Regions from separate parts of the Colwellia sp. SU-HH00943 genome, predicted to be linked through region 1. Evidence: predicted binding sites of a transcription regulator. Region 1 holds the regulator's gene; each other region holds the start of a gene.
What was found. The regulator sigma-54, encoded in region 1, starts transcription at its own class of promoters, with help from an activator protein. The targets are predictions, from matches to a motif close to GTTGGCACGNNNNTNGNNT.
Positions count from the first base shown of each region.

Region 1 (10,566 bases):
TTCTCGCATACAACTCGGCAATGGTTTTTCTATTGGTATCGACCCTTTTTATACGACAGCTGAAAATTCATACTCTAATACAACGCTTGATAGCTTCTTAGGTTATCAATATAAAACCCATATGTTTCGTTTTGGTTATTTAGGCGCTGAGACTGATTCAACAAGCTTTGATGGCAATGCTTATATCAAATATAAATACGGATTTTAATTGTTACTTTTTATAAGTTAAGGATAAGAATATGAAAACGTTGAAAAGAAAAATAGCTAGTGTCGTAGCAGTTACTTTCCTAAGTGTCTCCTCCTTGGTCAGTGCGGCAGACAAACCTAATGTTGTTGTAATCTTTATGGATAACTTTGGGTGGGGGGAGCCAGGATTTAATGGTGGTGGAATAATTCGTGGTGCTGAAACGCCCAATTTAGATCAAATAGCTAATGAAGGTTTAAAACTCACTAACTTTAATGTTGAGGTGCAATGTACTCCATCGCGTTCGGCTTTAATGACTGGTCGTTATGCATTTCGTAGTGGTAATGCAACGGTACCTGTTGGTAAAGGGGTATACGGGTTAGTTCAGTGGGAAGAAACTATCGCTGAAATGTTCTCTGATGCGGGTTACAAAACAGGTATGTTTGGAAAATGGCACTTAGGAAGAACGAAAGGACGTTTTCCAACAGACCAAGGTTTTGATGAATGGTATGGCATACCCAACTCAACAGATGAATCTGTCTATTATGATATGGATGGTTTTGAGAGTAGTGGTGTTGATGAAACCTATGTTATGTCTGGTGTAAAAGGTAAAATGCCGAAAAAAATTAGACCATATAGATTAGATTATCGCCCGCTAATTGATCGTGATTTAACTGACAAAGCAATAGACTTTATGCAACGTCAGGCAAAATCTAAAAACCCCTTTTTTGTTTACCTACCTTATACGGCAACACATTTTCCAACCATGCCACATCCTGACTTTAAAGGAAAAACGGGTAATGGCGATTGGGCAGATTTGTTATTGCAGGTTGATAGTTACACCGGGGAACTGGCAAGAGCAGTCGATAAATTAGGACTGACTGATAACACTATATTTATTTTTACCGCCGATAATGGACCAGAGGCATTGGAGATGTCGGGTACTTCAATGACAGTAGAAACAGCAATGAATGGTAGTGCAGGGCCATGGCGTGGAACCTTGTTTACTGGCTTTGAAGGCGCATTACGAGTGCCATTTGTGATGCGTTGGCCCAAAAAAGTTAAAGCGGGTCGGGTGAGTGATGAAATTGTGCATGCGATGGATATTTTTCCAACACTGGCTAAAATCGCTGGTGGCAAAGTGCCAACTGACAGAGTCATTGATGGTATTAACATGGCAGATTTTTTTACTGGAAAATCAAATCAATCGGGTCGTGAAGGCTTTGTAGTTTATATGGGCAATGAGATTTTTGGTGTGAAGTGGAAAAACTGGAAACTTCACTTTAAAGAACAAGAGTCATGGAGTTCGCCATTGGTAACGTTAACTATGCCGAAACTATATAATTTAATGAGTGATCCTCAAGAGCGCACCAATGTGCTTTTCCCTCATACTTGGGTACCCAAAGCGGCTTTAACACAATTGGTTGAACATAAAATGTCGTTTGCTAAATATCCACCTATTAAGATGGGGGCTAAAGATCCCTACCAGCCGCCGAAATAGCCACTTGGTTACTTTGCTCTCAAAGACTGTTTAATAAAGCAGTCTTTGATTTCTTATAGCAAATATTGTACTTATTGAGATTAAACATCCACTTTTATTGTTTGTGATACAGCTAGCTGTTTTCTTTTAAGTAAGTAAATAAGTTTCGGTAATGCTTACCTAACTTTTCAGCTTTCTTTTCTTTAGCGGCATGTCGAACTAGTTGCTTTAATTTTTGGCGTTCAAGTTGTTCAAACTCAACTAATAAAGCTTCAATGGCTTCATTGCCTTCTTCAATCAGTTGATCACGAATACTTTCTAAACGCTCAAATTTGGCGGTTGCTTGCTGGTGTTTATTAGCCATGACATCTATTGCTTTATAAATAGGTTCACGGTCTATTTCTAATAGTAGTTTAGCTATGTGGCGAACATGTCGGCGTGCGGCTTCATGTTTACCTTTAATTTTATCGGCTACCACCATAGCGTCTTTGAGATCATCATTTAAAGGTAGCAGGCTACGTTGATGTTTCGACATATCCACTAAAGATTGTGCAAAATCTTGCATCTGGTGCATTTCTTTTTTGATTTCTGTTTTACTTTTTAACTCTATTTCTGATGCTAAGTCGTCGATATCGTTGGCAGAGTGAGGCATAATAAGCGTTACTATCAGTTAAATTTAATTGTACTAACTTTATTATACGCAAATTGCCATAAAGTTGATATTCAAAAGCCTAAATAGATATAAATATGACCATAACAAATAAAACTACAAACCCCTTATTAGCACAAATGAATGAAGTTGAAGAACGTGTTGCTAAAGCGCTTAATTTAGCTAAATCATTAGGTGCCGATGGCGCTGAAGTTGCAATGACTCGCCAACAAGGCTTAAGTGTTGGTACTCGTTTAGGAGAGGTTGAAAATGTTGAGTTTACTAATGATGGCGCTTTAGGAATTACGGTATATCAACAAGGGCGAAAAGGTAGTGCGTCTACTGCCGATTTATCACAAGCTGCATTAACACAAGCGGTAGAAGCTGCAGTGAATATTGCTAGATATACTTCAGTTGATGATTGTTCGGGGTTGGCTGATAAAGACCTTTTAGCAATGGATAACAAAGAATTAGATTTATATCACCCGAAAGCACTATCTACAGAAGAGGCGATAGACATTGCCAAAGCTTGTGAGCAAAGTGCATTAGAAAGTGATGAGCGTATTAGTAACTCAGATGGCGCCAGTTTAGATAGTTTTTCTGGCTTTAAGGTTTACGGTAATAGTCACGGTCAAATTGTTTCTTATCCCAGTACACGACATAGCTTGAGTTGCGTTGTTATCGCTGGTGAAGGTGATGAAATGCAGCGTGACTATGCTTACGATGTTAATCGTGATTTTTCGTTATTAGAAAGTGGTATCAGCATTGGTAAAAAAGCCGCCCATGAAGCCACTTCTCGATTAAATCCACAAAAGCTTTCTACCATGAAAGTGCCTGTTTTATTTCGCGCTGACATTGCCAATACCCTTTGGGGCCATTTTATAGCGGCTATTAGCGGTGGCAATTTGTACCGAAAATCTTCTTTCCTATTAGATGCGCTAGGAAAAAATGTTTTTCCTGACTTTTTATCGATTCAAGAGCGCCCACATTTGCTTAAAGCATTAGCAAGTAGTGCTTTTGATAGTGAAGGAGTTGCGACGAAAGATAGAGATATTATTGTAGATGGCGTTTTACAAACCTATTTATTAACCAGCTATTCAGCGCGCAAATTAGGGTTAACAACAACGGGACATGCTGGTGGTATTCACAATTGGCTGGTAAATAGTAAAAGTACTAATCATAGCGGTGATTTTGATGCTATGTTAAAAACCTTAGGGACGGGGTTATTAGTTACTGAGTTAATGGGGCAAGGGGTCAATGTTGTTAATGGCGATTACTCTCGTGGTGCCGCTGGTTTTTGGGTAGAAAATGGCGAAATAGCTTACCCTGTCAGTGAGATTACTATTGCGGGTAAACTACAAGATATGTTTAAAGGCATTATTGCTGTAGGCTCTGACGTTGATATGCATGGTAGTATTAGAACGGGTTCTATTTTACTTGAAGAAATGCAAATAGCTGGACAATAATTTTCTATTACTACCTTTAGTGCTCAGCATTGCGACTGAGTACTAAGGTTTAGTTATGATAGTTTTAGTTATTATGGTGAATTTAGTTACGGCGCTAATAGTAGGGTTGCAGTACCTAAAAAGGCAAAAATACCTACAACATCAGTAATCGTAGTGAGAATAACTGTACCTGCTAATGCGGGGTCTACTTCCATACGTTTTAGGATAATAGGTACAGCGACACCGGCTAAACCTGCTGCTGTCATATTCATTAACATGGCTATGGCAATTACGCCGGCAAGCACTATATCTTGTTGCCATAAACCAACAACACTCGCAATTAATAACGCCCATAATAAGCCATTTAAAAAGCCGACGGCGAGCTCTTTATATAACAATGCTTTTGCATTGCTATCACCAACATGACCTAAGGCCATACCGCGAATAACTAGGGTTAAGGTTTGCCCACCTGCTACACCACCCATGCTAGGCACTAAGGTATTTAATATCGCTAGAATGGCTAATTGGCTTAATATTCCTTCGAACATACTGGATACTGCAACAGCCATAAGTGCGGTGATTAAATTTACCCCTAACCATAATGAGCGCTGCTTGGTACTTTTGATGACAGGTGCGAAGGTATCGGCTTCGTCATCTAAACCCGCCATACTCATCATAGAATGTTCAGCATCTTCACGAATAATATCAATTACATCATCGATTGTAATACGGCCGAGTAAGTGATCTTCTTGATCGACAACAGGGGCTGAAAACCAATCATGGCGTTCAAATAACTGTGCCACATCTTGTTCACTCATATCGGCCTGTACAGCTTCGACATCAGCATCGATTAGATCTGAAATAATCACTTCTGGCTTGGCTGTAACTATGGCAGCTAAAGACACTGCACCAATAAATTTGTTATTACGATCAACTACATAAAAGGAGTCTGTTGATTCAGGTAGCTCGGCCTTTAATCGCAAATACCGTAATACCACATCGACAGTCACTTCCGGTCTAACGGTGATGGTATCTGTATTCATGATACCACCGGCGGTATCTTCCTCGTAAGATAAAGCAGTTTCTATTCGGCTTCTATCTTGCGAGTCCATCGAGTTAAGAACTTCTTGGTAGTCGCTATCAGGTAGAGTACGAAAAACTTCTGCAATATCATCAACATCCATCCCCTCAGCGGCAGCAGCGAGTTTTTCAGGTCGCATGCCCTTAAGGATACCTTTACGTACTTCTTCACTGAGTTCTTCTAATACTTCGCCGTGAAATTCAGCATCAATTAATTGCCATAACACTAAACGGTTTTTTGCCGGGGAAGACTCAAGTACTAGTGCTAAATCATAAACAGGCAATTCTTGTAAAAGCTGCCGAACATAGACAAACATGCCATCACTCAGGGCTTCGTTCACCTGATGTAATCTTCGTTGAATGTCTTCTTGTTCTGTTAGCTCTGACATGGCGATGAATCTGCTATTTAGTTTTTGGGAAAGTTTGGAGATGGTTTACTTAATAAGTTTATCGTAACTCAATGGTTTTATCAGCTTTTTATTTTAATGCTAAAAAGTCATTGTAATGATTAGATGTTTAAAAACTGTTCGTGCTTGCTTGCGCTCAAAAAGCTACTTTACTATTCAGACTCATCAAACTTGTCGCCTATCAGCTGACTAATAGCGGCTAATGCTTGTTCTGCATCTTCACCTTGAGCAGTGACTGTTACGGTTTTACCTTGACCGCCAGCGAGTAACATTATTGCCATAATACTATTGGCATCAGCGGTTTTATCTTCTAATTCAAGGGTGATTTTCGCGGTAAATTTTTGGCATAACTGAGCAAGCTTTGTTGCAGCGCGAGCATGTAAACCGAGCTTGTTGATGATAGTTAAGTCTTTAGAAATAGTTGTGGTCATAAGGCTACTCATAATGATTCATTATTATTTTTTTACTTTCTCAATATCACGGTGATGTGTTTGTACATCTTTCTTTTCTTTTCTAAAGTTACTGGCTAATAGTTCAGCGATATAAACGGATCTATGCTTACCGCCTGTACAACCTATGGCGATAGTGACATAACTACGGTTATTACGTTCTAGATGTGGTAGCCATGTCATCATAAAACTATTAATTTGCCAGATAAACTTTGTTACTATCGGTTGACTGGCAAGGAAATCTTGTACGGGTTGCTCTAACCCTGTGTAGGCTTTCAGATCTTTTTCCCAAAAAGGGTTTGGTAAAAATCGCGCATCAAATACATAGTCGGCATCGGCAGGGATGCCATGTTTAAAACCGAATGATTCAAATACTAATACCATAGCCCCTGTTTTTTTACCTAAAATACGTTCTCTGACTAAGTCAGCTAATTGATGCGGGCTTAATTGGCTAGTATTAATGTATAAATCTGCTCGGGTAGAAATAGGCGTAAGGAGCTTTTTTTCTAACGCTATTGCTTGATCTAAGGGGATATTTTCTTTGATTAATGGATGTAAACGACGTGTTTCGCTAAATCGACGGGTAAGGTCTATATCGTCAGCATCTAAGAAAAGGGTAGTTACATCAACAGCATTCGGTAAGTACTCGATTATTTCCGGTATATCTTTAGGATCATTGGGTAAGTTACGGACATCTAAGCTGACGGCAACATTCTCGTAATCATTGATAACAGTATGAGTTAAGGCAGGTAATAAGTTAATAGGAATATTATCTACGCAATAGTAGCCTAAATCTTCTAATACTCTTAAAGCAACAGATTTCCCTGATCCTGAACGGCCACTGACAATAATAAGTTTCATACTTGATATCTCGCGCTACAAGGCTAAAGCAGTGTCATTGACAGCTGTTATGATGGCTTGCATGCTTTGTTAAATAAGTTGTTATTTAGGTACTTTACATTATTATGCGGTTGTAAAATACGTTGCTTTTTAATGTGCTTGTTGAACTAGATTAAATAAAGCTTGTTTAGAAGTACACTTACGCGCTTGTTTCGCTACTTTTCGATCACTAAACAGTTTAGCTATGCTTTGTAAAGTTTCTAAATGTGCTTGAGTGCAATCTTGAGGTACAAATAAACAAATAAAAATATCGACAGGTTTATTATCTATTGCGTCAAACTCAATCGCTTTTTCAGTGGTTAGCATGACAGCAACTGCTTTATTTGAGTTTTGCAATTTTCCATGAGGTATCGCAATACCATTACCAATACCTGTACTGCCCATTTTTTCTCGGTTTAGTAAGCTATCTAATAGCGTACCTGTATCGGATTCACCTAATTTACTACTGGCAAGTTGGCAGAGAGTTTCGAGTATGCGTTTTTTGCTACTTGCTGGAACTGCACAGGCAGTGCAGTCCAGCGTTAAAATGTCTTGTAGGGTCATAGTACTTTGAATGGGGTTAATGGCTGGCAATTTTGCCTTTGTATTTAAGAATTTGGCGGTCTAATTTATCTACTAAGGTATCAATAGAGGCATACATCACTTCATTCACCGCTGAAGCATGCACTTCGCTACCATTTAGGTGAACCGTTGCTTCAGCTTTTTGGTCTAATTTTTCTACCGTTAGTACAACGTAAACATTGTTAATATGATCAAAATGTCGCTCTAATTTGGCAAATTTTGTGTCGACATAATCGCGTAAAGACGTGGTAATTTCTACATGGTGACCAGTAAGATTAATTTGCATATGCGTGATCCTTTTAAATGAGATTTACAATAAACTCTTACGTTGATTTGACGGCGGAATAGCTAATGATTCACGGTATTTAGCTATGGTTCGTCTTGCAACATTAATGCCCTGCTCAGCCAATAAATCGGCCATTTTACTATCACTTAGCGGTTTAGCAGGTGTTTCCGCTAAAATGAGCTTCTTAATCAAGGAACGAATTGCTGTTGAAGAGCATTCACCACCATTTTCAGTACTTACATGACTAGAAAAGAAATATTTTAGCTCAAAAATACCTCTTGGTGTGTGCATGTACTTTTGTGTTGTTACACGTGAAATGGTTGATTCATGCATGTCTACTGCTTCAGCTATATCATTTAATACCATTGGGCGCATGGCTTCGGCGCCATGTTCAAGAAAGCCTTGTTGGCGCTGAACAATACAATTTGACACTTTTAGTAGTGTATCATTTCGCGATTCTAAACTTTTTATAAACCATTTTGCTTCTTGAAGGTTTGAGCGAATGAACTGACCATCATCACTAGAAGACTTGGTGGTTTTAGTCATGGCTGCATATTGTTGGTTAATAGATAATTTAGGCGCTGTATCTGGGTTTAATTCTACAATCCAGCGTCCATTTTTCTTTTCTACGGAAACATCAGGAATAACGTACTGCTCATCCCCTTTTATTACCGCATCACCTGGGCGTGGATTCAGTGTTTGAATTAAGCGCATTACTTCGCGAAGTTGATTTTCTTTAAGCTTAGTTTTACGCATAAGCTGACGGTAATCTCGGTTACCCAGTAGGTCTATATGCTCTTCAATGATGTGTTTACTTTCTTTCAAATAAGGAGTGTCTTCATCAAATTGATTTAACTGGATGATTAAGCAGTCAGCAATGGAGCGAGCGGCAACACCGATTGGATCAAAGACGTTAATGCGCTTTAATACCGCTTCCACTTCGTCAAGCTCTAAATCTTCAATACCGACACTTTCTAAAATATCTTCGCAAGAAACGGTTAAATAGCCAGCATCATCTACCGCTTCAATAATGGCAATAGCAACTGCGCGGTCAGTATCCGTAAAGGGTGTTAATTCCATTTGCCAGAGTAAATGATCTTGAATAGAGTCTGTGGTTTCACCTTGATAGGTGTAATCTTCAGAAGGGCTTGAGATTGCACCTGTATTAGAGGTTCCAGCACTGTAACTCTCTTCCCAGGTGGTATCTATATTTAACTCTTCAGGAATATCATTTTGAGCCATTGCTTCGGTAGTACTTATTTCATCAATAGTGGCACTGGTGTCTTCACTACCTTCAGGGCTGGTTTGTTCTGTGCTATTTGTGCTAGCAGAAAAAGCTTCTTCTAACTGTTCATTACTGTTGTCGTTTTCTTCATTGCTATTACTCGGTGAATTTTCATTCACTTCAAGCAAAGGATTACTCTCAAGCACTTCTTGAATTTCTTGTTGAAGTTCCAACGTCGATAACTGCAGAAGCTTTATCGCTTGTTGCAGTTGCGGCGTCATGGTGAGTTGTTGTCCTATTCGGAGCTGCAGTGATGGACGCATTTAGTTCTGTTCTTATCCTGTTGTTGTTATTTTAGTAATACATTCACTATAAATTATAGCTTAATTTTTTTTGTATATTAGTAACTATAGCGTGAATTGTTCGCCGAGGTATACATCTCTGACCTTTTGATTTGCAAGTATTTGGTTTGCATCACCTTGAGCGATAATTTCACCGTGACTTACTATATAAGCATGCTCACAAACATCCAAGGTTTCTCTGACATTATGATCTGTGATTAAGATACCAATTCCTCGCTCTTTAAGATGAATGATAATCTTTTTAATGTCACCTACCGATATAGGATCAACACCGGCAAAAGGTTCATCCAGTAAAATAAATTGAGGATCAGCAGCCAGTGCTCTTGCTATTTCTACACGTCTTCTTTCGCCACCAGATAAGCTCATACCAAGGTTATCTTTGATATGACATATATTAAATTCTTCGAGTAAATGTTCCAGCTTTTCTTGCTTTTTCCCTTCATCAAGGTTTTTGCGAGTTTGCAAAATAGCCATAATATTTTCAGTGACGGTGAGTTTTCTAAAAATTGAGGCTTCTTGAGGTAAATAACCTATACCACGTCGTGCTCTTTCATGCATAGGAGCAAGTGTGACATCTTCATCACTTAAAATAATTTTACCGTCATCATTAGGAACTAAGCCAACAATCATGTAAAACGAGGTGGTTTTGCCGGCGCCATTGGGGCCTAATAAACCAACAATTTGCCCGGTATTCACATTGAGGCTTACACTTTTTACTACTTGCCGACCTTTATATGACTTAGATAAACCGTGAGCGCTAAGGGTAGCTATATCAGTGTTGTCAGTTGCATTAATCATTGTTGTCACTGTCTTTTTTACTGTCATTATTGGCGGCGTTATTTTTTTCTTGTTGAGCTTTAATTTGTGCAGGTTGTAAAATAGTGGTGACGGATTCATCACGACTACTTTCAGCTTCAAGCTTTTCATTTAAGGTGTTATAGGTGATTGTTTCACCAGTAACCATACTACCAGCCTGTTTCACTTTGGCATTGCCTGATACGGTTATCAGATAAATGTCCGGTTGATATTTTATTTCATCAGCCTGTAAGCTAATTAAACTGCCGTCTTCTAATTGTTGTTGAAAAAGAGCTGGTTTGCCTTTGGCTAGGTAGGTGTCGTGCTTTTCATTGGTCTTTTCATTCGTTTTGCTAAAAACCTGCACTATATCGGCTGTTATTGCGATAGAGCCTTGGCGAATACTTACGTCTTCCAAATAACTGGCAATTTTGTTTTTTAAGTCTGCACTTTGACGTTTTGATTTTATGGTAATTTCTTGTGTGAGATCTTTTTTAGCCGCATAACTAGCGTTAGTAAATGTTAATACGCTAGTCGCGAGTAAAACACCTAAACCAATAGATTTAATTTTCGTTACTGAAGGTTTTACAAAATTCTTTTTTATCATAAAGTTATCACAAGGTTATTTATATGGGGCTAATTGCAATTAGCTCTTTGTTTTTTAGCTGTCAGTTTTCTTATAAATGGTACGTACATGTTCAGTTAAGGTCATTTGTTTAGTGTTAAGGTCAATGATCAAGCCT
Region 1 covers NZ_BAAJLW010000001.1:393,993-404,558, reverse strand. Annotated here, with positions in the region: gene AC27GZ_RS01725 (hypothetical protein) at 1-208, shown strand, start outside; gene AC27GZ_RS01720 (arylsulfatase) at 240-1,685, shown strand; gene yjgA (ribosome biogenesis factor YjgA) at 1,798-2,316, opposite strand; gene pmbA (metalloprotease PmbA) at 2,418-3,779, shown strand; gene mgtE (magnesium transporter) at 3,866-5,227, opposite strand; gene AC27GZ_RS01700 (HPr family phosphocarrier protein) at 5,398-5,676, opposite strand; gene rapZ (RNase adapter RapZ) at 5,701-6,555, opposite strand; gene ptsN (PTS IIA-like nitrogen regulatory protein PtsN) at 6,685-7,137, opposite strand; gene hpf (ribosome hibernation promoting factor) at 7,154-7,441, opposite strand; gene AC27GZ_RS01680 (RNA polymerase factor sigma-54) at 7,466-8,989, opposite strand; gene lptB (LPS export ABC transporter ATP-binding protein) at 9,074-9,799, opposite strand; gene lptA (lipopolysaccharide transport periplasmic protein LptA) at 9,819-10,430, opposite strand; gene lptC (LPS export ABC transporter periplasmic protein LptC) at 10,485-10,566, opposite strand, start outside.

Region 2 (10,566 bases), on a different contig from region 1:
ATAATGCAGGTAAACCTTCCACTTCTGACGGACAACAAATAGTATCTGAAATCTTTAACTCACCTAAACCGGTAATAGCAATGATATCACCCGCCTTCGCTTCTTCAGTTTCATGGCGATCAAGGCCTAAGTAACCAAAAACTTTGCCGACTTTACCATTATGAACATTACCAGCAGCACATTGTACCGTGACTTGCTGGTTTGGTTTAACAGAGCCACGAGTAATACGACCAACACCAATTACGCCCAAGTATGAGCTGTAATCAAGTTGAGAAATTTGCATTTGAAATGCACCTTCAGGATCGGCATCTGGCGCTGGTACTTCATCTACAATAGTTTCAAATAAAGGCATCATATCAGTGCCTTCTTCACCTTCTTCAAGTGATGCCCAACCATTAATCGCTGAGGCATAAACCACTTTAAAGTCTAACTGTTCATCAGTAGCACCAAGGTTATCAAACAACTCAAAAACTTGATCCATAACCCAATCAGGACGAGAACCTGGCTTATCAATTTTATTGATAACTAAGATAGGCTTTAAGCCTTGAGCAAAAGCTTTTTGCGTAACAAAACGCGTTTGCGGCATAGGGCCTTCTTGAGCATCAACAATTAATAATACAGAATCAACCATAGACATCACGCGCTCAACTTCACCACCGAAGTCAGCATGGCCTGGAGTATCAACGATATTGATACGATAATCGTTCCAGTTAACAGCGGTATTTTTCGCTAAGATAGTGATACCACGTTCTTTTTCGATATCATTTGAGTCCATCACGCGCTCGTCATGATCACTACGCGAATCTAAAGTACCTGATTGCTCAAGTAATTTATCAACAAGGGTGGTTTTTCCGTGGTCAACGTGGGCAATAATTGCGACGTTACGTAATTTATCTAACACAGGCGTTACTCGCTGTTACTTTCATTAACCGAGCCGTAAAAGCGCGATAAATGAATAAGGCTATAATTGGGCGCGCATTATACAGGAGCTTTGCTTAAAAAGATATTAAATATCGAGGCAGGGCCAAGACAAGCCAGTAAATTAAAATATCCATTAACCAATAACAAATAATCACTTCAAAAGTAAATTAATTACAGGCAAAGATATAAAAATGATTTATAGTAATTCTTAAACAATCAACCCATTGCACCAAAAGAATCAAAAGAGCACAAAATTGGTGCACACAAATTGTTTTAAAATATCTAAGCAACTGTTTATAAACGACTTTATTATTGGCATATTTTTAGCTTGTATGCCTAACACAAAATTCGTATCAAGAAACTTATAATATTAACCCCACTGGAGAGAGAATATGTCACAAGCAGTATTCGATTTAATTAAAGAACACGATGTCAAATTTGTTGACCTTCGTTTTACTGATTCAAAAGGTAAAGAACAACACGTTTCACTACCTCACCACCAAATTGACGAAGACTTCTTCGAAGATGGAAAAATGTTTGACGGTTCATCAATCGAAGGCTGGAAAGGCATTAATGAATCTGACATGGTATTGATGCCTGACGCTTCAACTGCTGTTTTAGACCCTTTCACAGAAGCTGTTACATTAAACCTTCGTTGTGATATCGTTGAACCTGCTACTATGCAAGGTTACAGCCGTGACCCTCGTTCAGTTGCTAACCGCGCTGAAGAATACATGCGTTCAACAGGTATCGCTGATACTATATTATTTGGCCCAGAGCCAGAGTTCTTCGTTTTTGATGACGTGAAATTCCACACAGATATGGCTGGTTCTTTCTACAAGATTGATGACAAAGAAGCGGTTTGGAACTCAGGTACTTCATATGAAGAAGGTAACATGGGTCACCGTCCAGGCGTAAAAGGTGGTTACTTCCCAGTTGCTCCTGTTGATTCGTCACAAGACTTACGTTCAGCTATGTGTTTAGTAATGGAAGAAATGGGCTTAGTTGTTGAAGCGCATCACCATGAAGTTGCAACTTGTGGTCAAAACGAAATCGCTTGTCGTTTTAACACTATGGTTAAGAAAGCTGATGAAGTTCAAATCTACAAGTATGTTGTTCACAACGTAGCACACGCTTACGGTAAAACAGCTACTTTCATGCCTAAGCCATTAGTTGGTGATAACGGTACTGGTATGCACTGTCACCAATCTTTAGCAAAAGATGGTGTTAACTTATTCTCTGGCGACAAGTACGGCGGATTATCAGAAACAGCTTTATACTACATTGGTGGTATCATCAAGCATGCTAAAGCATTAAACGCTTTCACTAACGCTTCTACTAACTCATACAAGCGTTTAGTTCCAGGTTTTGAAGCACCAGTTATGTTAGCTTACTCAGCTCGTAACCGTTCAGCGTCAATTCGTATTCCAATTGTACCTACGCCAAAAGCGACTCGTATCGAAGTACGTTTCCCTGATCCAACTGCTAACCCTTACTTAGCATTCTCTGCAATGTTAATGGCTGGCCTTGACGGTATCAAAAACAAGATCCACCCTGGCGATGCAATGGATAAAGATTTATACGACTTACCAGCCGAAGAAGCTGCAGCTATTCCACAAGTTGCTGCATCTTTTGAAGAAGCTTTAGATGCATTAGAAGCAGATAAAGAATTCTTAACAGCTGGTGGTGTAATGGATAATGATATGATCGATGCATACATTGGCCTTAAGCGTGAAGAAGTTGAATTATTAAACTCAACGACTCACCCAGTTGAGTTCGACATGTACTACAGCGTATAATTTCTCTATAGTTTATAGAAAATTGAAAAGCTCACTTCGGTGAGCTTTTTTGTGAATGTAAATTAATCGCAAAAGAATCCAGTTTTCAGTGGTAAACCTCTACATTTTTGTATAAATTATAAATACCTATGTTCGCGCTTTGCTGTATCTAATGGAAGAAGATATACTTAATTGATTATGATTAAAATTTTATTGCTAACATTGCTGATTCTATCAATTGCCACCCCTGTGAATGCAAGCTCAGCTAAAATTTATGTCTGGCGTAATGAAAAAGGTGAACTAGTTTATTCTGATACGCCGAGACCTGGCGCAGAAGAAATGAAAACCCAACCAGGTAATGTCATAAAATCTTCAACCAATGTTGATACACAAGTACTCGATATTAAAACTAAAAAGATTGAAGACGATTATCAAGTTGTTATCAATCACCCCAAAGATAACGCAACAATTCGAGACAATACTGGCTCTGTTTATGTGAGCGGTAGTATCAAACCAATTTTCAAACGCGGGTTAAAAATTCAACTCATCTTAGATAATAAACCCTACTTAGAAGCACAAACCCACACCATGTTTTCCCTTAGAAATATTGATCGCGGAGAACATCAAATAAAAATGCAACTGCTTAATGAAAAGGGCAAGGTTATTGCATTATCTAAGGCAATAACGTTTTATATGCATAGAGCCTCGGTAAACTAGAAAAATAGCACCAAATAGTAGCATTTAGGCAGCATATATCACTTTTTTCCAATATACTAACAAATGACGCACCACTTTGGTGCTTCCGTTATTTAGGTATGAAGCTTTATGTTGCACAGTAGACAAGAAACTCAAGAGCTTAAATTAAGGTATCAACAAAAACTTGCTAATCAGCTCGTCACCGCTGTTTTGATTCTAGATAGTGATTTAAATATTTGTTATCTCAATCTTGCTGCCGAAGCGCTACTTGTTAAAAGCATGTATAAGCTTTACGGGTGCTCTTTTGATGTAATATTTAAAAAAACGTCTATTAGCAAAGGCCGTTTGAAGCAATTACTCGCCACAGGGCAGGAGTTCACAGATAGCGATATTGTGCTCGAACTTAAAAAGAACCACCGCTTTACTGCTGAAATTACCGCTTCTGCGGTTGAATTTGATCGTAGCCCTCATGTGTTATTAGAATTCAAGCAAATAGATCAGCAAAAGCAAATTAGTTTAGAAGTATTTCAACAACAACAATGGATAGCAGCACGTGACTTAATCAAAGGTTTAGCCCACGAGATTAAAAATCCATTGGGGGGTTTACGAGGTGCAGCGCAATTACTTAATAGAGAACTCAATGAGGAACAACAAGAATATACTGAAATGATCATTGAGCAAGCAGATAGGTTAACCAACCTCGTTGATCGCTTACTCGGGCCAAATCAACTACCTGAAATTCAAAAGCACAATATTCACTCGGTGCTTGAGAAGGTCTATCAGGTTGTAAGCTACTCAGACGAGCAGAATATTAAGTTACGCCGAGATTATGATCCATCCATTCCAAATGTTGAATGTGACCAAGAAAAAATACAACAAGCCGTGTTAAATATCGTCAACAATGCCATTCAAGCGATAGGAACTGATAATACCATCACCCTAAAGACACGCATTGCTAGTAACAAAACAATTAATGGTAAGCGGATAAAACTTGCTGCACAAATTAGCATTATTGACGATGGGCCAGGTATACCCGACCACATCCAAGACACGTTATTTTACCCTATGGTATCAGGGCGCTCTAATGGAACCGGACTAGGCCTATCAATCGCGCAGACTTTAGTAAACCAACATCAAGGTAAGTTATCTTGCCTGAGCACACCAGGTCATACTGAATTTAGAATTTTATTACCGCTAACACCAGAAAAGAATGATTAGCGCTATGAATAACTTACTTATGATGAAAATTTTTCAATTAGATATTACTCAAGAGAATAACCATGATCACTGAACAAGTTTGGATTGTTGATGACGATAGCTCAATTCGTTGGGTTTTAGAAAAAGCATTTGCTAGCGCCAATATAAGCAGCGCTTCATTTGAAAGTGCTAAAAATGTCTTAATTGCTTTAGATCATGATCAGCCTGAAGTGATTATTTCAGATATTAGAATGCCTGATATGGACGGCATGACTCTACTCAATTCAATTAGCAAAGCACACCCAAATATCCCCGTAATTATTATGACTGCACACTCTGACTTAGACAGTGCGGTGAATGCTTATCAGGGGGGGGCTTTTGAATATCTTCCTAAGCCATTTGATATGGACGAAGCCGTAAACCTAGCTAAACGTGCCCTAACCCACTCTCGAGAACAAAATGCTAAAAATCAGCAAAAGGAGAGTGCACCGCTTTCGGCAGGGCTTATCGGTGAGGCACCAGCAATGCAAGAAGTATTTCGCGCTATTGGTCGCTTATCCCGTTCAAGTATTAGTGTGTTAATTAATGGTGAGTCAGGCACGGGTAAAGAGTTAGTCGCACATGCGCTACATTCTCATAGCCCGCGCACTCAAGCACCTTTTATTCCACTGAATATGGCGGCCATTCCAAAAGACTTAATTGAATCTGAGTTATTTGGTCATGAAAAGGGCGCATTTACGGGAGCAAACTCTGTACGCCAAGGTCGCTTCGAACAAGCCCATGGTGGAACATTATTTCTTGATGAAATCGGTGATATGCCACTGGAAATTCAAACACGGCTATTACGTGTACTTTCTGACGGACAATTTTACCGTGTCGGCGGCCACTCTCCCGTACAGGTAGATGTGCGTATCATTGCAGCCACCCATCAAAATTTAGAAGATAGAGTTAAAAAAGGAGAATTTCGAGAAGATTTATTTCATCGACTCAATGTAATTCGCATACAACTTCCTAGCCTTAGAGAACGCAAGGAAGATATTATTCAACTCAGTGAGCATTTCCTTAAACAAGCCGCCAATGAATTAAGTGTTGAGCCTAAAACATTAAGTAAGAAAGCCGCTACTTTTTTACAACAATGCCAATGGCCAGGTAACGTCCGTCAGCTTGAAAACATCTGTAGGTTTCTCACTGTAATGGCAAGTGGCCAAGAGATATTGCTAGAAGATTTACCCAGTGAATTAACAGAGCGAACTGCACAAATAACCCCACAATCTTCATCTTGGCAAGCCGCTTTAAGCGACTGGATGGATCAGCAATTAGCGCTAGGTAGTAGTGCAATTCTTGATACCGCCATGCCTGAGTTTGAAAAAATAATGTTAGAGCGTGCTTTGTTATTTACCCAAGGACACAAGCAAGATGCTGCTAAAAAGCTTGGCTGGGGCAGAAATACGTTAACGAGAAAGTTAAAAGAATTGAATATTAGCTAAACGTAGCATTTATACTTAGTGAGATAAATATTACTAGGTGACGACAATTTATTTATGAGCAGGTTGAGTTTTCTCTTATTCCACCTGCTCTAATTATTAATTAAAATAGAACAGACAAGAAATTTAGGATAGAGAATTAAGAACTACAAACCTCTTCATCACACTGCTTACAGCTATTACAAAGCTTAATATTGATAAAGTGTGCGGCTACTATCAAGCTAGCACCGCCAAGAATAAAATACATTTCTAACGCTTCAGAGAAATCATGCTTCATCCAATAAATTGCCACACCTAGATACAATAAATAAAAAGGATATAAACGCTTATGATAACGTTTGAAGCCTGAAAATAATGCCACAGTGCCGAGTACTGCAGTCATAAGTAGAAAGATATGCTCCCATGTGTGATCCGCTAAGAAGCTTAACCCCACTAAAGGCAGTACAGGTAATAATATAGGCAACAATATGCAATGTAATGCACATAACGATGTTGCTGTAATACCTATTCTATCTAACATAAGAATCTAAAACCAAACTGAAAGTAAAAAATAAGAAACCACTTGCCATCACCTTACTCAACTTAATAAAACGGTAGAAGCAGCTTTCCTTTTTGAGCTGATATGCTTTCAACCTTAGGATGAAAGCACTGAATGTAATAATATCACAATTGAGATATTATAACATTATTAAAATCTGCATAATTTAACAAAATTTAACTTTGACTGATCGGAAAACTTAATACTTGCTCAATATGTTCGGCATTTAATGCCAACATAATCAAACGATCAATTCCAAGCGCGACACCAGAGCATTGTGGTAATCCATGATTTAATGCTGCAATAAAATTATCATCAACGGGCTTTTCAGCCATAGATAAACTACGTCTTTGCGTATTATCTTGCTGAAATCTTGATGATTGTTGCTCAACATTAGTAAGTTCATTAAAGCCATTAACTAGCTCAATACCCCGATAATAACACTCGAACCTTTGAGCAACTCTATTATCTTTTGGGCAAATTTTAGCAAGTGAAGCTTGAGACTTGGGAAAGTTATATACGAAACATGGTTTGTCTTTACCAATATTTATTTCAATTATTTCACTAAAAATAAACTGTAATAAAATATCAACATTAAACTCTCTCGTTAACCAATCACTCAATTTATCATGTTCCTTTATTACCGAAAGTAACTGCTCTTGAGTGGCCGTTAGCGGGTCTATTCCGGTATGATTTATGAATACTTGCTGATAAGTTATTTGGCTTGCTTCTCCGCAGCCTAATACCGTTTTTAATAAAGCCGAAACTTCCTGCATTAAATCAAAATGATCAAATCCTAATCGATACCATTCTAGTAGCGTAAATTCAGGGTTATGAAACCTTCCAGCCTCTTCATGGCGAAACGCTTTAGCTATTTGAAAAATGCATCCGTATCCCGAAGCAAGCAGTCGCTTCATATGAAATTCAGGTGAAGTTTGTAAATACAAGGTTGTAGATTCAGAAATTGAGCTATCATTAAGGAAGTGATAACGGCACGATAACGCTTCTAAATGCACGTCTGTCACCGTCCCTAAAGACAATGCAGGTGTTTCAACTTCAGTTACCTTACGCTCTGCAAAAAACTGTCGAATTTGCTGAATTATTTGCGCGCGTTTTTGCGCATTTTGCCAACTTAGCGTAGGTTGCCAAGACATAATTTCCCCGAGTCATATTTATACCAATTTGATTAAATTTCTTCCCTACTCAGAGCTATGCTCGATGTTCAATAACAAGGCAAATTTGTTTAGGTCTAGTCATTCTAAATCAAATAAATTTAACGAAGTTAGTGGGCATCGAGCAAGCTCCCAAAGGGCGAGTTTAAAAGGCTTATATGCTGCGTTATTGATTTTGACAAGGGAATAACCATTCTCTTCAATCAATTCCTTGCCTCTAAGCCTTTTAATTCTCGCTGAGTGGGAAAGAACTTAATCAACTTGGTATTATATTAAATTCTGCAGAAACAAACCTGCATAAACCACTGTCATTTAACAGCATCAACAAAAAAGGCCGTTTCTTTTTCAAGAAAACGACCTTTCAGTCAATCTATTAACAATTCTAATTGTATGTCATTCGAAGTATTAACGCGGCGTGGACACGGAATTGACGCTAGTCAATGAGTATCCACAACAAAGTTAATACAAGAATAACAGCAATTAAATGCTAATTAGTCGATAATCTTAGATACAACACCTGCACCTACTGTACGACCACCTTCACGAATCGCGAAGCGTAAACCTTCGTCCATCGCTACTGGGTTGATTAACTCTACTACAAATTTCAAGTTATCACCTGGCATTACCATTTCTACACCTTCAGGAAGCTCTACTGCACCTGTGATATCCGTTGTACGGAAGTAGAATTGTGGACGGTAACCTTTGAAGAATGGTGTATGACGACCACCTTCATCTTTTGAAAGTACGTATACTTCTGACTCAAACTTCGTGTGAGGTGAAATTGAACCTGGCTCACATAATACTTGACCACGCTCTACGTCTTCACGCTTAAGACCACGTAATAATACACCACAGTTCTCACCTGCACGACCTTCGTCAAGCAACTTACGGAACATCTCTACACCTGTACAAGTAGATTTTTGAGTATCACGAATACCTACTACTTCTACTTCATCACCTACTTTGATGATACCACGCTCTACACGACCTGTTACTACTGTACCACGACCTGAGATTGAGAAAACGTCTTCGATTGGCATGATGAATGCACCATCAATTGCACGCTCTGGCTCTGGAATGTATGAATCTAAAGCGTCTGCTAATTCAATTACTTTCTCTTCCCATTGAGCTTCACCGTTTAGTGCGCCTAATGCTGAGCCTTGGATAATTGGTAAATCATCACCTGGGAATTCGTATTCGCTAAGAAGTTCACGAACTTCCATTTCTACTAATTCTAATAATTCTTCGTCATCTACCATGTCACATTTGTTCATGAATACGATGATGAAAGGTACACCAACCTGACGTGATAATAAGATGTGCTCACGTGTTTGTGGCATTGGACCATCTGTCGCTGCAACTACTAAGATCGCGCCGTCCATTTGTGCTGCACCGGTAATCATGTTTTTGATGTAATCGGCGTGACCTGGACAGTCTACGTGTGCGTAGTGACGAGTTTCTGTATCATACTCAATGTGAGATGTATTGATTGTGATACCACGATCACGCTCTTCTGGTGCGTTATCGATTTGTGAGAAGTCTTTAACTTCACCACCGTGTACTTTAGTAAGTACCGCAGAGATAGCAGCTGTTAAAGTTGTTTTACCGTGATCAACGTGACCGATTGTACCAACGTTTACATGCGGTTTCGTACGTTCAAATTTTTCTTTAGCCATTTTTCAATTACCTTAAAGTTTATTTAACTATAAAAAATAATAGCAACAGTCAAAGTGACCGCGCTTGTTGTAAATAATTTATGTCGCTCTAACGAGTTTCCATAATTTTTTGTGCTACCAATTTCGGTGCTTCATTATACTGATGAAACTCCATAGAGTAAGATGCACGGCCTTGTGTAGCACTACGCAAGTCGGTAGCATAACCAAACATTTCGGCTAGGGGTACCAATGCATTTACAATTTTCAAACCTGCTGGGCCTTCTTCCATACCGTCGATCATACCTCGACGACGATTTAAGTCACCTACAACATCACCCATGTTAGCTTCTGGTGTAGATACTTCGACTTTCATCATTGGCTCTAATATAACAGGATCTGCTTCTAGCGCACCATTTTTAAAACCAATTGAAGCTGCCACTTTAAATGCCATCTCATTCGAGTCAACATCATGAAAAGAACCATCAAAAAGCGTCACTTTAATATCTAGTAATGGGAAGCCAGCTAATACACCACTTTCCATTTGCTCTTTACAGCCTTTTTCAACTGCAGGAATATATTCTTTAGGTACTGCGCCGCCAACAACTTCGTTAACAAACTCAAAACCTGAGCCTTCTTCTAAAGGCTCCATCTTCAACCAAACGTGACCATATTGGCCCTTACCACCCGATTGACGAACAAATTTTCCTTCCACTTCAACACTTTTACGTATTGTTTCACGGTAAGACACTTGCGGGTTACCCACATTACATTCTACGCCAAATTCACGTTTCATACGTTCAACGAGAATGTCTAAGTGTAGCTCACCCATACCAGAAATGATGGTTTGACCTGTTTCATCGTCGGTATGTACTCTAAACGAAGGATCTTCAGCCGCAAGCTTTCCTAACGCAATTGCCATTTTCTCTTGTGCTGCGATTGTTTTAGGTTCAACAGCAACGGATATTACAGGCTCTGGAAATTCCATTCTTTCTAAGGTTATCACTTTATTAGCATCACAAAGTGTATCACCCGTTGTCACTTCTTTTAAGCCTATTGCCGCAGCAATATCGCCTGCACGAACTTCTTTGATCTCTTGTCTGTCATTAGCATGCATTTGTACAATAC
Region 2 covers NZ_BAAJLW010000004.1:503,418-513,983, forward strand. Annotated here, with positions in the region: gene typA (translational GTPase TypA) at 1-901, opposite strand, end outside; gene glnA (glutamate--ammonia ligase) at 1,314-2,720, shown strand; gene AC27GZ_RS13725 (DUF4124 domain-containing protein) at 2,898-3,416, shown strand; gene glnL (nitrogen regulation protein NR(II)) at 3,525-4,613, shown strand; gene glnG (nitrogen regulation protein NR(I)) at 4,676-6,079, shown strand; gene AC27GZ_RS13740 (MerC domain-containing protein) at 6,216-6,596, opposite strand; gene epmA (elongation factor P--(R)-beta-lysine ligase) at 6,791-7,768, opposite strand; gene tuf (elongation factor Tu) at 8,278-9,462, opposite strand; gene fusA (elongation factor G) at 9,551-10,566, opposite strand, start outside.
Region 2: the regulator sigma-54 is predicted to act here: its motif matches at 1,233-1,251, upstream of glnA (glutamate--ammonia ligase).

Region 3 (10,566 bases), on a different contig from region 1:
CCGTCACCGATGATGATTGCATCCGTTACTTACTCACCGCTGCAGCGATCGGTATTTTATATAAAACAAATGCGTCAATTTCAGGAGCAGAAGTGGGTTGTCAAGGAGAAGTCGGTGTTGCCTGCTCAATGGCTGCAGCTGCATTAACTGAGATTATGGGCGGCACTCCAACTCAAGTAGAAAATGCTGCTGAAATAGGTATGGAGCACAATTTAGGTCTCACTTGTGATCCTGTTGGCGGCTTAGTACAAGTACCATGTATAGAGCGAAATGCGATGGGTGCAGTGAAAGCAATTAATGCCTCAAGGCTAGCATTACGTGGTACTGGTACCCAAAAAGTAAGCTTAGATAAAGTCATTAAAACTATGTGGGATACTGGGAATGACATGAAAAGTAAGTACAAAGAAACATCACGGGGCGGTTTAGCTGTGAACATTATTGAGTGTTAATTTGACTAATTAAATCAAAGCCTATAATGCGATAGTTTTTGAAGTTTTAACTTCGAGGAATAGGCGTGAATGGTTAATGGTTAAAACAAAAACTAGGCTTAAGTAGCAAGTTTCACTGCTTGCTACTTAATATCTTGCTTAATACGTTGGCAGTTTAACGTCTTTTAATAACTCATCTACCTCAGTATTGTTTTTCATCATCATGGCACGAGTAACAATATCTTTAGTTAAATGCGGTGCAAAGCGTTCAATAAAGTCAAACATATAGCCTCGTAAAAAGCTGCCGCGTCTAAAGCCAATTTTAGTCGTACTCGCCTTAAATAAATGGCTAGCATCAAGAGTCACAAGATCACTATCAATTTTAGGATCGATTGCCATTGATGCAATCACACCAATGCCTACCCCTAAACGTACATAGGTTTTAATAACATCAGCATCTGTTGCTGTAAACGCAATTTTTGGCTCTGCTCCAGCTTTTTCAAACGCAGCATCAAGCTCTGAACGACCGGTAAAACCAAACACATAAGTCACGAGTGAATACTTAGCAATGTCTGCAATAGTTAAATCTTGCTTCTTGGCTAACGGGTGATCTTTACGAACTATAATGCTTCTATTCCAGTGGTAACAAGGCAGCATGACTAAATCGTTGTACAAGTGCAAAGATTCAGTGGCTATTGCAAAGTCAGCCTCACCTTTAGCAGCAGAGTCACTGATTTGAGCAGGTGTACCTTGAGACATTTGTAACGATACTTTAGAGTATTTCTTAATGAAGCCTTGAATAACTTCAGGTAAAGCATAGCGTGCTTGAGTGTGTGTTGTTGCTATACGTAAGCGGCCTTCATCAGGTTGAGTATGTTCACGAGCAACGGCTTTTATCCCTTCCACTTTAGATAATATTTGCTGTGCAATATTAATAACTTCTTGTCCAGCAGAAGTCACATGAGTTAAATGCTTACCGCTGCGACCAAATATTTGAATACCTAACTCATCTTCTAGCATGCGTACTTGCTTTGAAATACCAGGCTGTGAGGTAAAGAGTGCTTCTGCTGTTGCAGAAACATTAAGGTTGTTGTTTAGCACTTCAACGATATAACGTAATTGTTGCAATTTCATAAATAAACTTCAGCTGCTCAAAATATCTCTTATAGCAAAATGATATACTTAATCGGAAATTTATTCCATATTAAATTACGATTTTTGTAAATTTAATTCACCATTTTGCCAAAAAAGCCCCTAAGACCTTTTTGAACTAGCTTATTATTCATACTAAAAAGACAAATTCCCTTTAAATTTCCTTGTGCTATAAAAATAAAATCAGTGTTAATTGTAAGTTATCCCTTGCTAAACATTACATTTTTTGTAGACTGATATTACCTAGGTAAAGAATCCAAGTGACAAATTGTTCACATATACACTATAAGAGCTTTATTATGATCGCTATAATCGTAGGCCTAATTATCGCCTTAATCATTTTTGTTGTTATTGTTAGCGCAATTCAACAACATAAAGAAAAGCAAGAAGCAGAAAGACGCACTAAAACAGCCAAACAGAAAGCTATCATAGATGAAAATGAAGAGCTTATTCTTAATTTATCAAACCTCCCTTCTAGCCCTAACCTAGTTAAAATATTAAATGTCAGAAGCTTAAATGCAGCCAAAGCAATACAAGAACTAACACCTAATTTAAAAGGTATTAAAAATAGAATACAAGAGCTTAAGTCTAGACTTGAAGCCGCAGAAGATTTAGCAGCAAGTCAGCCCAATGATGACTCTTTCCAACTACCAGATAACGAGCAGCAACTTCTCACTATTTTGCAATGTATCAAGAAAGTACGCGCGACTTTAAAGTCAGAGCAAACCAAAGGTAACCTTGATGCACAAACTTTTACTAAAGAAGATCAACGTTTAGATGCTATGCAATTAAAAATCAATATTGAAAGTTTGGTGAAGCGTGGGTCACAAGCTCAAAATAAAGAAATGCTTGGCTCTGCTCGACAATATTTAGAAAAAGCATTGCAAACACTAGCGAACCACCCATTAAAAACCGATTATGTTGCCGCTAAGCAAGCTGAAATTACAGCGCAATTACAAGAAATAACCGATGCGTTGAAAAACACAAACGCGCAAGATGCAGCTAAAAAAGCAAAAAGTGAAGAAGATGAGCTGGATCTGTTATTTCAACCTAAAAAGAAATGGTAACTCCAAAAATTGCACATTGTTAAGCCAGCTTTTGCTGGCTTTTTTAATGTTAAAAAGTATATTGATAACGATTAAACATGTTAAACAAAACTAATACTATTACACTGCCATCATTCCTTCGTAAAGCGATGAAAGCCTACGCTCTAAAAGCATTGATAAGGCAGCAAGGTTGCGAGTTACAGCGAATAGGCCGTTCCAGAAATTGGCAACTAAAAGCCAATTTTGAGCAAATACAAACTATTATAGAGTTGATTGAACAAGCTGATGAGCCTAGCTGGCTTTGGCTATCAACGCTGCTTAGAAAAGAATATCAACACTTAAGTCATGATGAATTACTCAATGTCGCTAAAATGCTTGATGGCGTTACAGTAAGCGCTTTAATTGCTAGAACTGATTGCACCATAACTCAAGCAAGACAAGTTATTGATGAATTAGAAGGTTTAGACTAGTACTTTTATCGCTAGACTCATCACGGATTATTGAATACAACAAAGCCTACATTTTAATTTAGGCTATTGAGTCAGCTTGGAGCTGTTTTGTTGCAATTACAAAGCGGCTTTTTATTTTTAGAAGACTTTTTCTCTAGTTTTCAATGGCTATTGAGCCACAAGAAAGTGTTCGAATAACATTAAAAATGTACAATTAGTTCTATTATTCAGTTAGTTATTAAGAGGTTTGAAGCGTTTAGGTGGGTTTTACTGTAATTTTCCGGCCTTCATGTCTCTAAAAAGGAAAAAGCACTAACCATTATGATCAGTACTTTCGATTCTAGTTGTACTTTTGTTTTGTACTAAGATTTTTTCTTAAATCTGCGAGAAGCTAAACCCATTAAGCCTAAAGCAAAAACTGCTAAAGTAGAAGGCTCAGGAACATCTACAGTTTCAAAGTCAACTACAAACCTTAGCATTGCTTCGTCAGATGAGCGTGTTGGAAAAGTTGAAGAGCCAGTCCAAGTCCACTGATGGTCTCCTCCTGTACGATATACATTTAGTCCTAGCCAGTTTTCACCCGATGAAAGAGCTGAATTTAAAATTGATGTTATATCAAAAGATTGAACTCCAGTAGTACCATTTGTAGCAAAGGCTAGACTTCCGTAATCGACACCAGTAAAACCTTGAAGGTGACTTAATAAACCATTCGAATCGTAACCATCTATGTTAAAGTTAGATGAGCCACTTACTGCATCAAGCATTTGGAAACTTAAAAACGCGGAATTTATATTTGCTCCTGACAAACTAGATATATCTATTTGTATATTATTTTGAGCTTGAGTTCGTTCACTTTCTAATCTAAATAGGTGAGCAAAACTTGTTGCGTACATACCAACAAAGCCTGTACCGCTAAACGTTTGTGAAGTATTGCCATCTGAATATGATGTAAATCCAGCTAAGTCTTTCAATTCATATGTAATCAATCCAGCATTAGCAATTCCACTAACAGCCAAAGCAAAGCTAGCCACTAAGCCTTTTAAAAATTTATTTTTCATTTGAGTTTTCCTTTTAATCCTTTTCCATCGAGGTTGAAAGATATTTAATAAAGCTAAAATAAATACTTATTGGGTGATATGCAGGTAGTGCGCCAATTAGTTAACTCATAAAAAAACAATAGGTTAGTGGGTTTGTAATATTTAAGACTTGAACCTTTGTAAAATAACTTGACACTAAAATCTGTTATTCATAAAGCTTGGCTTGTGTTCAGTCTTGTTGCGATACACTTCATCAATACGTACTTTATCTAGGCTAAATGACCGCAAATATTCTGCGGTATAAAGTTTTCTGGTTAAGCCTAATCTCATAGCTGGTGTAGAAGGTTTAGACTAGTAGGCAAAGCGCTGAACTAATCACTGCATATTGCAAACAAAAAAGCCTGCATCATGCAGGCTTTTAATTACTGATTACTTAACTACTGACTTTAATGCTGTTTATTGCTTAGCAGTTGCTTTTTTAGCAGGCTTTTTCTTCGCTACTTTCTTTTTCGGTTTAGGAATATCCTCTACCCAAGCACCGTCAATATACTTAGCCGTCCAACCTGTTGCCTTGCCATCAACTTCACTCATGACATATTGCTCTTTAGTTTTTCGGCTATAACGAACAATAGCTAAATTACCTTTATTATCTTGCTCTGGTGCATCAGCCAGATAATAAAACTTAGCAGATATTCTATCTCTAAAGCGCTTAAGCTCTGCCACTTTTGGCGCGCGCGTTTCACGTGAACGTGGAAAAGTACTAGCAGCTAAGAAGATACCTGCGGCACCATCACGCAACACAAAGTGCGCTTCTGACTTTTCACAAGCAAGTTCAGGCAACTGAACAGGATCTTCTTTTGGCGGCGCTGCTTCCCCATTGGCAAGCAATTTACGTGTGTTCTTACATTCTTCATTGGTACAATCAAAATACTTACCAAAACGTCCAGATTTCAGCTCCATATCTGATTGACAACGATCACACTCTAAAACGGGACCATCATAACCTTTAATTTTGAACGTACCTTGCTCAACTTCTATGCCGTCACACTCAGGGTTATTACCACAGACATGTAACTTGCGAGTTTCATCAATAAGGTAGCTGTCCATCGCTGTATTACATTTTTGACAACGATGCATAGCGCGTAATGCTTCAGTTTCTTGATCTTCAGCTAAAACACTGACAGCCTCTTCACCCGGCGTTAAATTCATTGTCGTGGTGCAACGCTCTTTTGGCGGTAAAGCATAACCAGAGCAACCTAAAAACACACCTGTAGAGGCAGTTCTAATCCCCATTTTACGGTTACATGTTGGGCAATCAATGTCTGTTAACACTGGCGAGTTATTGCGCATACCGCCATCGTCAACATCTTTATTTGCAAGGGTAAGTTTTTTGCTGAAATTTTTATAAAACTCATCTAAAACCGCTTTCCAATCAAGTTCTCCAACGGCAATCGCATCAAGCTCTTGTTCCATATTAGCGGTGAAGTCATAGCTCATAAGTTTTTCAAAACTCATCGACAAACTATCGGTTACTATTTCACCCATTTTTTCAGCATAAAAGCGTTTTTTATCTAAGCGAACATAACCTCTGTCTTGAATGGTTGAAATAATAGACGCATAAGTAGATGGGCGGCCAATAGAGCGCTTTTCAAGTTCTTTCACTAACGATGCTTCACCATAGCGTGCTGGTGGCTTAGTAAAGTGTTGACTTGCTTCTAAATCATCTAAGGTGAGTGACTCACCAACAGTTAAATCAGGTAAATGTTTGTCATCACCTTTAGCAAGCTGTGGATGAACACGTGCCCAACCATCAAATTGCATTACTCGACCTTTCGCTTTTAAATCGAAACTAGCAGCACTGATAGTTAACGTGCTTACGGTGTAACGTGCAGCCGTCATTTGACAAGCCACAAATTGTCGCCAAATTAAGTCATATAGTTTTTTAGCATCAGCATCGATACCTTCCATTAATGCCGATTGAAGATTGACATTGGATGGACGAATTGCCTCATGCGCCTCTTGAGCCCCTTCTTTTGAACCATACACTTTAGGCTTTTCAGGTAAGTAATTATCACCAAAGTTTTTGCTGATATAACCACGGCACATGTCAACGGCATCTTTACTCAAATTAGTTGAATCGGTTCGCATATAAGTAATATGACCCGCTTCATATAAACGTTGCGCTAAGCCCATGGTACGTTTAACACCATAACCTAATTTAGTGCTAGCAGCTTGTTGCAGTGTAGAAGTAATAAAAGGAGCTGAAGGCGTACTTTTAGAAGGCCTATCTTCACGCTTACTGACCGTGTATTGTGCAGGTTTTAATATAGATAATGCTTTGTCGGCATCAGTTTTATTAGTCGGCTTAAACGCTTTACCATTTTCATGAGTTACATCAAGGGTTAAAGCTTCATTTTTACTAGAATGAGTTTGTGCAGCTATTTCCCAAAACTCTTTAGGGTCAAATGCTTTAATCTCCCGCTCTTTTTCTACAACGAGTTTTACGGCGACAGATTGTACTCGACCTGCCGATAAACCACGGGCCACTTTCTTCCAAAGTAATGGACTCACCATAAAGCCGACAACGCGATCTAAAAATCGACGTGCTTGTTGAGCATTTACACCCGGCATACTTAATTCACCCGGCGTAGAGAAAGCTTGCTGAATTGAACTTTCAGTTATTTCATTAAAAACAACGCGGCGAAACTTGTCATCATCACCACCAATAATTTCTTTTAAGTGCCATGCAATCGCTTCTCCCTCACGATCCAAATCGGTTGCGAGATAGACAGTGTCAGCTTTGTCTGCAAGTTTTTTTAATTCACTAACAACCTTTTCTTTTCCTGGCAAAATTTGGTAGTTAGCTGCCCAGTTTTTATCTGGATCAATACCCATACGATTAACAAGCGCTTGTTTATCTCGTTTTGCTTTATATTTAGCTTTTGCTTCAGGCGTCATTTTACGTACTTCAGCAGGAGACTTTGCTGCTACTTTTTTGCCTGTACTACCGTGAGGTAGATCTCGAACATGACCGACGCTTGACTTAACTACGAAGTCTTTCCCTAAATATTTATTGATTGTTTTCGCTTTGGCTGGCGACTCGACAATAACCAATGATTTTGCCATAAAAATTTGTAATCCTACTAATTCGATCGTGCTTTAATAGACAAAAGTAAATTATTTTTTTGTCTTTTTATTCACGCATTACTTAACGTTAAAAAGTGCGAGCATGCCCTTTAATACTATTTAAATAACGCTAAAAATTAATTTCATTGTAAAAATATGATTGCATACCTATTTATACATATATCTATAAATATACAAATTGACAAGTATTTATTTTTTGAGTCAGCTGAGGCGCCTATGACTCGTTGCAGCTTTTGACTATAATGCCTACATATAAAATTTATTTAAAATACTTAACTCTATTTTCTGCGCAATCATAATCGACTTTGTCAAAAAAAATAAGAGTAAAAAGATAAAAAAATTCAATTGTGCTTCACTTTAGCTGTGTATAGGAAATGAAAATGTCTCAATTAACGCCTCAATTTAAAGAAAAACTAACACAATGTTTATGCCCCCCTGGCAATGGTGTATTTACGGTAAATACAGCTAAAGAGCGAAAGGAGCAACTACATCAAACAATTTTTGGTCAGGCTACCGATGTAGACAAACTATGGCAAAACACTTTAAATGAGCTATCAGAAGCGTCTAATGCGGTAATATTAGGTGTAGCTTCCGATTGTGGCGGTGGTATTTTGCGAGGCGCTAATTGGGGGCCATTATTTCTTCGCTCTACATTACTTAATAACTACCCTGACCTCTGTGCTTTTGATTTAGGTGATATTCGTGTTATCCCACATTTACTGTCAGACAAATACTTAAATGAGGCGACGATTGCAAATTGTCGAAAAGCTCTTTATCAAGATAGCACGAGCAACTACTGTGTCAGCCCATTAAGTATTACTGAAGATGTGCTGCATGACTTTTATGCCCAGTTTCCTACTAAAGGTATTTTTGGTATAGGTGGCGATCATAGTGTGAGCTATCCGTTGACTAAAGCCTATCTTCAAGCAAAAAAACAACAAGGAAAACGTGTTGCCTTGATTCACTTTGATGCTCATACCGACTTACTTGTTGAGCGCTTAGGCATTGATTTATGTTTTGGCTCTTGGTGCACTCATATCCTTGAAGATTTACCCGCACCGGAGCATTTAATACAAATAGGCATTCGCTCAAGTGGTAAGCCGAAAACTCATTGGGAGAGTACCTTTGGTGTACAGCAACATTGGGCACATGAAGTCAAAGCATTAGGTGTTGAAAAAGTTATCGACAATATTTTAGCTCAATTAGCTGACCTTAACGTTGATGAACTTTATGTAAGCTTTGATATTGACGCCATTGATGAAAGTTACGCCAGCGCCACGGGTACACCAGAGCCCGATGGGTTAATGCCACATGAATCAGTACAAATATTGCAGGCGATAGCTGAAAAATATGCCATTACAGGAGCCGATATGATGGAAATTGCACCCTTTACTGATAGTACTGGGAAAGGTGAATCAAGTTGTGAAACTACCCTGAAAGTGGCCAGTGAAATTTCTGCATTATTAATTAAAGAAATTAATAAGTAAGGCTAATTTAAATAGATCAAAAATGCCGACTTACTTATAAAAGTATGTCGGCATTTTAAACAACGAATCGCTTAATAATTCAAAATACTTCTGAATTAATAAGCGATTAAACTACTGAATAATAATACTCACCGGCGTGAATGTTGTAGCAACTTGCCCTTCTTCTGTTTCAATCGTCACACTAAGCACACCTGATGTTGGCTCTTTAGCGCCTTTGATACCAATAGAGAAAGTCAAACCACCATTATGATTATCATTAGGCCATACGTAAGTACTTGGCGTTGCTCCGCCACCAACAGATGGAGAGAAAGTAATTACTGTGCCAGCAGGCATAGGCTGGTTATGTAAATCAGCAATCGTTAAAGTAACAAAACCTGTATTTTCACCAGCGATATAAACCGCCGAATCATTTGGGTCAAAATCTGGGTTTGCCACTTCTGGCGTATTTGTATCATTATCATCATCATAGGTAGGACTTACCGCATCGTCAGTGCTGTTAACTACCATTAATGGGTTACTACCTGACATAACTAATACTAGTTGAGCTCTAACATTTAACGACTTATCGTCTGAACAACCATCATGAGCTGGAATTGAACAAAGTACACCATTGTATTTACCATCATTTGCGGTAAAAGCACCATCATTATTAAAGTCAACAAACTCTTCTAATGCGCCGCTATCAGTATCATTAGGATCAACTGGTGCTAATGCATTTTCAGTTGCATCAGGGTTATAAAAACCATCTTCATTATGGTCAACAAAAGCTTCTTTTAAATCATAAGGATTACCACTGACATCGGTTCCAGCAAAAGCAGTTACTTCTGTAGCGTCAAAACGACCATTACCATTTAAATCAGGGAAAGACTCTTCACCAATGGCGGTTGCTAGAATAGTTGCTCGGCCACCATATTTTTGCCCTAAAGTATTAAACTGCTCTGGCGGGTGGATAATATCTGGCATATTTGTGAAGAAATTATTGTCATCTCCCGTGTTATGCATTAATACATGGCCTTCCGGTCTTGGGAATTGACTTGTCCAAGTGACAGTACAAGCGCCATCAGTTGTCACACATGATGGCTGAATAGAGCCACCTTCAGTAGTAAAACTAACAGCAGTGCCATCAGGAACAGGGTTATTAAAGGCGTCAGCTAAACGGGCTGTGACTTCAACAGTAGTACCGTCTCTATCCCAACCTTCTGGATTTAAAATCGTTGCTGATAAGCTGAAACTATCTTGATCCGGAATACCGGTAGAAACTACGAGTACACTCGACTGAGAAGAAATGGCAGGATCACTACCATCGATCGTTGCTTGTACACGAACACTGGTTGCAACAGTACCTGAATTAATAACAGTTTGTACAATACCTTCGTTGTTTGTCGTAGCACTATCAGGAATTAATTGAATACCACCCACATCAGTATTTAATGAAAAATTAACCACTTGGTTATTTACAGGATTTGAGTTGGTATCTAATACTCTGAACTTAACAATTGAGCTCTCTGAGCCACCTAAGCTACCTGTACCTAAAATTGAAATATTTTCCGGCACTGATGAAACAAACTCGATACTACCAACATCAGCGGGTAACACATTAACAGAAGTCGTCGCTGATAAATTAATGCCACCTGCGTTAGCAGTAACATTGATAGGATCATCTCCTACACAACCTTTAGCTAAGTATGTACTTGTGGCAATACCATTTGAGGTGGTAATTGGAGAGCTTAACTCAGCACTCGGCGTTGATAAACTTGAACAGCTTGATGAAAAATTAACATCAACAGGCTCAGTAAATAGTGCCCCTTGATCATCAATAA
Region 3 covers NZ_BAAJLW010000002.1:375,199-385,764, reverse strand. Annotated here, with positions in the region: gene AC27GZ_RS06895 (L-serine ammonia-lyase) at 1-449, shown strand, start outside; gene cysB (HTH-type transcriptional regulator CysB) at 588-1,562, opposite strand; gene AC27GZ_RS06885 (hypothetical protein) at 1,880-2,647, shown strand; gene AC27GZ_RS06880 (ribosome recycling factor family protein) at 2,725-3,096, shown strand; gene AC27GZ_RS06875 (PEP-CTERM sorting domain-containing protein) at 3,438-4,133, opposite strand; gene topA (type I DNA topoisomerase) at 4,569-7,238, opposite strand; gene AC27GZ_RS06865 (arginase family protein) at 7,640-8,746, shown strand; gene AC27GZ_RS06860 (hypothetical protein) at 8,858-10,566, opposite strand, start outside.
Region 3: the regulator sigma-54 is predicted to act here: its motif matches at 4,212-4,230, upstream of AC27GZ_RS06875 (PEP-CTERM sorting domain-containing protein).